4 regions of the Mesorhizobium sp. M0909 genome follow, and region 2 is predicted to be linked to each of the others. Evidence: predicted binding sites of a transcription regulator. Region 2 holds the regulator's gene; each other region holds the start of a gene.

Region 1 (2,202 bases), on a different contig from region 2:
GGAAAATAGGCTGCGTTATGCTTCGGCAATTCCGCGCCGCACTTCATGCCAGGTCCCGCGCCTCGGGCACGAGCGCCAGCGCCTCGACAAAGCTGGCACTGGTGAAGGCGGCGCTCTCGATGGCGAGCGCCGCGGCGGCGACGCCTTCACGCAACGCTTCGCGCAGCGTCAGGCCGCGCAGCAGGGTGGCGACCGTGGCGCCGGCCAGAGCGTCGCCGGCGCCGGTGGCATCGGTCCGCTTTTGCAGTGGCGGAGGCAGGACCGAAAAGGCGCCGGTTTGGTCGAAACCGAGCACCGGTCCGTCGCCGGCGGTCACCACGCCGCTCTTCAGGCCGGCGCGTCTCAGCCCGTCGACGACGCCTTGATCGTCAGCATCGATGTCAACGCCGGCGATCACGCCGGCCTCGTGCCGGTTCATGAAGGCCAACGCTAGAAGTCCGAGCACCGGCGTCAGCCGCGCCGCTCTGCTGGGCGAGACGGCAAGCGCAAACACCGGCTTGCCGGCGGCGAGTGCCGCCAGCCGCTCCAACGCGGAAGACGGCAGGTTGGCGTCGCACAGCACCGCGTTGGCCGAACCGATCGCTTCGCGCACCTTGGCGCGGCGGATTTGCTTGGGAAGCGCCAGCTCGTAGAGCACCATGTCGGCAAGGCCGGCGATCAGCCCGCCATCGCTATCGATCAGCATCGTATGGCTTGGCGTTGCCCGGTCGAGGAACACCGCCGACAGGTCGGCAATGCCGGCCTCGGTGACGGCGTGTAAAACCGTGTCGGCAAGGGCATCGCCGCCGCGCACCGAAAGCAGCGAGGCCGAGGCGCCGCGTCGCACCGCAAAGCGCAAGGCGTTGAAGACGGCGCCGCCAACATGCTCGCGCATCGTGCCGGGGTTCAAGGCGGCTGGCACGAAGGCGCCGGCAACCCGGCCGCGCCGCTCGATATAGGCGCCGCCCACGGCCAGGATCGTCGGGGAGTTCATCATGCCGGCAAAATGCCCTTTGCTGTTGCCCGGGAGGAGACTAGGTCGCTGGGCGGAACCCTGCAATCGCGGGTGCGATTCGGTTGGTGACGGCAGCGGCGCCGCATGCGAGGCGGGAGGCATTGGGAAGCAAATTTACGAAACAAAAATAGAACAAATATGGATATCCGTTATTTTTCAAATCCTTGCCGCTCATTGACAAATGAGAACAAACGAGGTACATTCTTTTAAGGATTGCGGGATTGTCCGGCCTCCATTGACGACCACGGGGTGATGTATCATGGCTCAGAATTCTTTGCGGCTTGTAGAGGACAAAGCGGTGGACAAATCAAAGGCTCTGGATGCGGCGCTGTCGCAAATCGAGCGTGCCTTCGGCAAAGGCTCGATCATGCGGCTCGGCGCAAACGAGCAGGTCGTCGAGATCGAAACAGTGCCGACCGGCTCGCTTGGGCTGGACATCGCGCTTGGCGTCGGTGGCCTGCCGCGCGGCCGCATCGTCGAGATCTACGGGCCGGAAAGCTCGGGCAAGACGACGCTGGCGCTGCACACGGTGGCCGAAGCCCAGAAGAAGGGCGGCATCTGCGCCTTCGTCGATGCCGAGCACGCGCTCGACCCGGTCTATGCCCGCAAGCTCGGCGTCGATCTCGAAAACCTGTTGATCTCGCAGCCCGATACCGGCGAGCAGGCGCTGGAGATCTGCGACACGCTGGTGCGCTCCGGCGCCATCGACGTGCTGGTGGTCGATTCGGTGGCGGCGCTGACGCCGCGGGCGGAAATCGAAGGCGAGATGGGCGATTCGCTGCCCGGCCTGCAGGCGCGCCTGATGAGCCAGGCACTGCGCAAGCTCACCGCCTCGATCTCGCGCTCCAACACCATGGTCATCTTCATCAACCAGATCCGCATGAAGATCGGCGTCATGTTCGGGTCGCCCGAGACGACGACCGGCGGCAATGCGCTGAAATTCTATGCTTCGGTTCGCCTCGACATCCGCCGCATCGGCTCGGTCAAGGATCGCGACGAGGTCGTCGGCAACCAGACCCGCGTCAAGGTGGTCAAGAACAAGCTGGCGCCGCCCTTCAAGGTGGTCGAGTTCGACATCATGTATGGTGAGGGCGTCTCCAAGACCGGCGAGCTGGTCGATCTCGGCGTCAAGGCCGGCGTGGTCGAAAAGTCGGGCGCCTGGTTCTCCTACAATTCGCAGCGTCTTGGCCAGGGCCGCGAAAACGCAA
Region 2 (2,202 bases):
CTATCGCCCTCGGCGACGATGGCCTGCCGCTCCGGTCGCATGGCCATGGCTGCGTGCAACAGCTTGTAGATGTTGACCGACGTCGTGTCGCAGACCACCGTCTGGCCGGCCGCGGCGCCGATCAGGCGCCCGAGCTGGTCGCCAAGTTCAAGCGGCATGTTGAACCAGCCGGCCGTGTTCCATGCGCGGATGAGATCATGCGACCATTCTTCGGTCGCGGCCTTGTACAGTTCATCGAAAGCGGCACGTGAAGCAGCTCCTAGCGAATTGCCGTCGAGATAGATCACTCCTTGCGGCAGCACAAAGCGGTCACGTATCGCGCCCAGCGGATCCGCGGCATCCATCGCCTTTACGGCCACGAGATCGGGAATTCCCGTCATGATTTGCCTGCTCCCCCAAAATCCAACGCAACGCCGGACACGCATCAACTGTTCTTCCATTACCGGGTAGCGCGTAGCAAGGCTCCACCGGCGAGAAGCAGCAGGCGGTGGAAACCGGGACTTAACCCCGAGGTTGGCGCTTTGAGTTCGTTTCGTTCACGGTGCATTGACCAAACCGCACATTCGATAGGGGTTCACTTCCGTGCCCTTTGCCGGCGGACGGCCGATGCCAATGCGCCCTTCCGGGACGCCAGAAGGGCGCAAACGAAAGCAGAATCAAGGCGATGAGGCTCGCGGCGGCGAAAATACGGTACGCCGGTAGGGGACGTCGTTTGTTTCCCGAGCCTTAACGTATTCATTAAACTTTAAACAGTTGCGGAACACAACTGGAACAGATAGTGTCTGTTCTGGGTTTGTTTTCTGATTCTGTTGGGGGTCGCTATGCTGACACGCAAACAACACGAACTGCTTATGTTCATCCACGAAAGGTTGAAGGAAAGCGGTATCCCACCTTCCTTCGACGAGATGAAGGAAGCGCTCGACCTGGCTTCCAAATCCGGAATCCACCGACTGATTACGGCGCTGGAGGAGCGCGGCTTCATTCGCCGTTTGCCCAACCGGGCCCGTGCGCTGGAGGTACTACGCCTGCCTGACTCGATCGCCCCCGGCCTCAATGCGGCACGCAAGTTCTCGCCGAGTGTCATCCAGGGCAGTCTTGGGCAAGGTGCCCCTCGGCAGGGCAAGCCGACATCGTCGCGCGTCCCTGCAGCCGGCAATGACGATGATGTCGTCGCCGCCGTTTCGATCCCGGTAATGGGCCGCATCGCCGCTGGTGTGCCGATCGATGCTATCCAGCACCAGACGCATTCGATTTCGGTGCCGCCGGATATGATCATGGGCGGCGAGCATTATGCGCTCGAGGTCAAAGGCGATTCGATGATCGAGGCTGGCATTTTCGACGGCGACACGGTGATCATCCGCAACGCCGATACGGCGAGCCCCGGTGAGATCGTGGTGGCCTTGGTCGACGAGGAGGAAGCGACGCTGAAGCGGTTCCGCCGCAAGGGCGCCTCGATCGCCCTGGAGGCCGCCAATCCGGCCTACGAGACGCGCATCTTCGGACCAGACAGGGTCAAGGTGCAGGGCAAGCTCGTTGGGCTGATCCGCCGCTACTGAGTTGCGCCCTTGGTGCCGGCTTTTGGATTGTCGGCCCTGCGGTATGGCGGCAGGCCGCGCGCCGCGCGTGAAAATTTCCGCTGCACGTGCCAGGGCCGGTATGATTTTTCGACGGCGAAGCGGATTTCGGCGCGTGTTGCCGCTTGTGGATCGAAATAGACGGCCGCACTTCCCGCGCGCGCCAGTTGCCGTTTGGTGACGACGAGGACCAGCCGGTCGTAGTAGCAGGGATTATGGGCGGTGGCGTCGTCGATGACGATCAAGCTGGCGAAGGCGCAGGCTGGCCGTGCGGTATCGCGGTCCTTGGCTTGCGCAATGATCGCGCCGGATGGATGCCTGGCGAGGCAGAGACCGTCCGTGCAAATGAACGGCATGCCCGGCGGTAGGTCGGCCGGATCGGCAATGTCGAATTGCGGATCGTTCTTTCCAGGTGTTTCCGGCGCGACGATAGCCTCTGATGTGAGCGCGCGTTTCCAGTTGTCGATGGTGAACTCATTCGGGCGTGCCCGGTTGACCGCGAGCTCACCGCTGCCGATCGGCAGCGCGACCAGCCGTGCGTCCTCCGAGATCAATACGTCGGGTACGCGCGTCTGCGTTGTCGTTAGCAAGCCAGCGAGCGCAAAAGGAATTGCCGCGAGCCGCAACC
Region 3 (2,202 bases), on a different contig from region 2:
CCGAAGCGGTCGCGGATCTTGTCGATGGCGCGATCCGCGATCCAGCGCGCCGCGCCCTTCCGGGTGCCGGGGCGGCGGCGGTCGTCGTCGAGCCCGAGCGGCAGCTCCAGTTGCAGCCCGGCATGCTGCTCCAGATGCGATACGGCGATCGCCAGCAGCGAGATGGTCTTTTCGTGCGGATGGTCGATGAGCACCTTGCGCACCAGCGCCTCGGCGATTTCGGCCAGCATGGCGGTTGCCGAAATCGGCTGGTCGAGCGTGACCGAGCGCGTCACCGAGCGCAAATCGGCAAAGCGGACACGAACCGTCACCGTGCGGCCGGGCCGGGATTTCGCACGCAACCTGGTGGCGACCCTGTCGGCCAGATGCAGCAAAGCGGGGACGAAGACCTGCTCGTCGGCCGGTTTTCGGCCGAGCGCCGATTGCGCGCCGGCCGAGCGCGCCCGGCGCTGCGTCTCAAGCTTGCGCGGATCGCGGTTCCACGCCAGCGCATTCAGTTTCTCTCCCGCCGCCGGCCCGAGCAGGCGCTCCAGCGCGCCACTGTTGGTCTTCGCCAACTCGCCGATGGTGTTGACGCCGATACCGGCCAGCCGCTCCCTGGTGACCGGGCCGACGCCCCACATCAGCTCGACCGGCAGCTCATGGAGGAATTCCAGCTCGTGGCGCGGATCGACCACCACGAGCCCGTCGGGCTTGGCCACTTGTGAGGCGATCTTGGCCAGATGCTTGGTGCGGGCCACTCCGACCGAGATCGGCAGGCCGAGCTCGGCCCGCACGCGGCGGCGTATCTTGCCGGCGATCTCGGCCGGCGAGCCGAACAAATGGGTGCAGCCGGCGACGTCGGCAAAGGCCTCGTCGATCGAAATCCGCTCGACCACCGGCGTGAAATCGCCGAGCACCTTGATTGCCGCATCGCCCAGCCGCTGATAGTCCTTGAAATGGCCGCCGACGAAAATGAGTTGCGGGCAGAGTTCCCGCGCCCGCCGTCCCGGCATGCCGCCGCGCACGCCGAACGCCTTGGCCTCATAGGATGCGGCAAGCACTACCCCGCCGCCGACGGCAATCGGCTTGCCGCGCAAGGCCGGGTCGAGCAATTGTTCGACCGAGGCATAGAAGGCATCCAGATCCGCGTGGAGGATGTTGGCTTCCATCCGGCCCGTTCGCTCGCGGCGGCTCGAACGCCGCATTGTCTCAAGTGTGATAGGAACATAAAGAGAACATTGCCGGCGGATTGTCAAGCAGCGGAAGCTGCCGCTGATGACGAGCGGGTGCCAATGTTCAGCCGCGCAGCCGGTCCCGGGCCTGCATCAGCGCGAATCCCAACAGGTTCTCGCCGCGCCACAGCAGCGGGTTCACTGCCCTCTCGTCATCCGCCGCAAGACCAATGCCCCACACCCGGTCGACAGGGCTGGCCTCGGCCAGCACCTTGTCATGCGTCGACAGCAGATAATCGCGCAGCACCGCATTCTGTCGGAACTTCTGAAAGCTCCCTTCGCAGACGATGCGATATTTGTCGGCATCCCATTTGGTGCCATCGAAGCCGCTCACCTGACGGCCAAGCTGCTTTGCCTGCTTGGGGCTCGTCGCCCTGAGGATTTGCGTTGCCGTCTGAGCATCACCGAACAGGCGAGCCTTCTCGGCCATCATCCAGTGTTCGGCAGTCGGATAGCTCAGGCCATCGATGGTAAAGGGCGCATGCCACCACTGGCTGAAGCACGACGCGGTTATGCGGCCGTCCTTGGACGGCTGATGGCCCCAGAAGAACAGAAACTTCTGCCGGGGCTTTGCGCGAAAGGCTTTTTCAAGCCACGGTCGGTCGTAAATCATGGGCGAATGGAGCAAGGCGATAGGCCGGCTTGTCAATGCTCCATCCAGGGTGGGGTAGCGAAGATGAGCAGTCGGCGCTGAATGCGATGAAATGCTGATCTACAGCGCCATCTTGTAGCCCAGATGACTGGCGGTGAAACCGAGGCGCTCGTAAAAAGCGTGCGCCTCCCGTCGACCTTTGTCCGTGGTGAGTTGGACGAAGCTGCAATTACGCGAACGGCACGTTTCAATCGCCCATTCGACCATCAGCTTGCCGACGCCGCGCGAGCGCCATTGCCGGGCGACGCGAACGCCTTCGATCTGGCCGCGCCAGGCACCCTTCCTGGAGATACCCGGAAGGAAGGTGAGTTGCAGGGTCCCGACCACTTGCCCGGC
Region 4 (2,202 bases), on a different contig from region 2:
TGCTGGCGGTCCTTGTTTAGCTTGACCTGGGGATCGAAGCGCCATTTCTCCTTGCCGCTCGCGGCATCGATGGCGATGGCGAAGTTATGCGGTGTGCAGATGTAGAGCGTGTCGGCAATCTTCAGCGGCGTCACCTGATAAGTCGTCTCGCCGATGTCGTCGGGCCCTTTCACGTCGCCGGTTTGATAGGTCCAGGCCGGCTGCAGATTGGCGACGTTTTCCGGGGTGATCTGGTCGAGCGGCGAATAGCGCTGGCCATAGGGTGTACGGCCGTAATAGTGCCATTCGCCGGGCGGCACATTGCCGCCGAGATCGGCCGTCGGCGTCACCTTGTCAGTGTTGAGTTCACCCGTAATATCCTTTGGATCGACCGTCATCGAATAACCGGCGACGGCAAGCGATGCCAGCACGGCGAGGATAAGCGGTGCGCGTCCGTCGGGACCGGTAAGCCCGCGCCGCGCCCATGGCGTCAGCAGCCATAGCGCGACAAGCACGATGATGCCGCCGCGCGGGCCGAGCTCCCACCAGTCGAAGCCGATCTCCCAGACCGCCCAGGCGAGCGTGCCGAGCACGATCGCCGCGTAGAGCCACAGCGCGGTGGATCTGCGCCTGTAGAGCAGCCAGGCCGCGACAAGGAAAGCTAGACCGGCGATGACGTAATACCAGCTGCCGCCCAGCGTCACGAGCCAGATACCGCCGCCGCCAAGCGCCAGGCCGATGAGGAAAAGGATCAGGGAGGTGATGACCACAGCCAAGACGGTGCTCCTTCGACTGGTGCGCTCCGCGACGCGTCCATGGGCAACCCGGCATTGCGCTCCTGCCCCGAGCACAACTTTCTCCGGCCCGCCTCCCCTGTCAAGCAAGCTCGGCGTTTTACGGCGCCGGCCCTCGGCAAGCCCGGCGTTTTGGTTAGCAGACCCATTCAGATTGTGAGCCTACCGACCGGACAGAGAACAAAACGGAGACGCTTCTGGCCTTTCGCTGCCGAATCACTACATTCGGTGAGAGATGTCCGGCTTTTCGGAAGACATGCCCTTGTTTGACGAACCGAACGCGCGGCCTGTGGCCCCGTCGGGCATTGCCGCGCGCGCCATGGCTGCCCGCAGCAACCAGAACAACGCGCCCGATTATCTCAACGGCCTCAACCCCGAGCAGCGGCTGGCGGTGGAAACCACCGAAGGCCCGGTGCTGGTGCTGGCCGGCGCCGGCACCGGCAAGACGCGGGTGCTCACCACCCGCATCGCCCACATCCTTGCCACCGGCAAAGCCTTCCCTTCGCAGATCCTCGCCGTCACCTTCACCAACAAGGCGGCGCGCGAGATGAAGCAGCGCATCGGCCTGTTGATCGGCGAAGGCAATGTCGAGGGCATGCCGTGGCTCGGCACCTTCCACTCGATCGGCGTCAAACTGCTGCGCCGACACGCCGAGCTGGCCGGGCTCAAATCCGACTTCACCATTCTCGACACCGACGACGTGGTGCGCCTGATCAAGCAGCTCATCCAGGCCGAAGGGCTGGACGACAAGCGCTGGCCGGCCAAGCAGTTCGCTCAGATGATCGACGGCTGGAAGAACAAGGGCCTCGGTCCCGCCGACATCCCCGAGGGCGATGCCCGTGCCTTCGCCAACGGCAAGGGCCGCGAGCTCTACAAGGCCTATCAGGAACGGCTGCAAACGCTGAACGCTTGCGACTTCGGCGATCTCCTATGCCACCCGATCCGCATCTTCCGCGCCAATCCGGACGTGCTGAAGGAATACCACAAGCGCTTCAAGTATATCCTCGTCGACGAATACCAGGACACCAACACCGCGCAATACATGTGGCTGCGCCTCCTGGCGCAGCGGCCACAATCCTCCCCCCTTGAGGGGGAGGTGCCCGCGAAGCGGGCGGAGGGGGTTGCCGCAGAAGGCACCGCCACGGGGTCGAGCACTGCCGCTCGGACCCCATCCGACCGGGCTTTGCCCGGCCACCCTCCCTTCAAGGGGGAGGGAAACTCGCGCCCGGCCACCGTTAATATCTGCTGCGTCGGCGACGACGACCAGTCGATCTATGGCTGGCGCGGCGCCGAGGTCGACAATATCCTGCGCTTCGACAAGGATTTTCCTGGCGCCACCATCATCAGGCTGGAGCGCAACTACCGCTCGACCGCGCACATCCTCGGCACCGCCTCCCACCTCATCGCCCACAATGAGGGCCGTTTCGGC

Evidence for each region. The regulator LexA, encoded in region 2, represses DNA repair genes until DNA is damaged. The targets are predictions, from matches to a motif close to TGTTCNNNNTGTGTTCNG.
Region 1: recA (recombinase RecA) is a predicted target of LexA. The motif match lies at 1,112-1,129, and genes of this name have one in related genera.
Region 3: dinB (DNA polymerase IV) is a predicted target of LexA. The motif match lies at 1,203-1,220, and genes of this name have one in related genera.
Region 4: NKH83_RS27530 (ATP-dependent helicase) is a predicted target of LexA. The motif match lies at 950-967, and genes of this name have one in related genera.

The regions. Positions count from the first base shown of each region.
Region 1 is NZ_JAMYOA010000010.1:52,395-54,596, reverse strand. Features, by position in the region: gene NKH83_RS17230 (TfoX/Sxy family protein) at 1-9, shown strand, start outside; gene NKH83_RS17225 (PfkB family carbohydrate kinase) at 44-976, opposite strand; gene recA (recombinase RecA) at 1,254-2,202, shown strand, end outside.
Region 2 is NZ_JAMYOA010000012.1:5,840-8,041, reverse strand. Features, by position in the region: gene kynU (kynureninase) at 1-380, opposite strand, end outside; gene lexA (transcriptional repressor LexA) at 822-1,556, shown strand; gene NKH83_RS19025 (ComEC/Rec2 family competence protein) at 1,550-2,202, opposite strand, start outside.
Region 3 is NZ_JAMYOA010000005.1:18,417-20,618, reverse strand. Features, by position in the region: gene dinB (DNA polymerase IV) at 1-1,151, opposite strand, end outside; gene ybiA (riboflavin biosynthesis intermediates N-glycosidase) at 1,279-1,827, opposite strand; gene NKH83_RS08845 (GNAT family N-acetyltransferase) at 1,927-2,202, opposite strand, start outside.
Region 4 is NZ_JAMYOA010000025.1:9,634-11,835, reverse strand. Features, by position in the region: gene NKH83_RS27535 (glucose/quinate/shikimate family membrane-bound PQQ-dependent dehydrogenase) at 1-755, opposite strand, end outside; gene NKH83_RS27530 (ATP-dependent helicase) at 1,009-2,202, shown strand, end outside.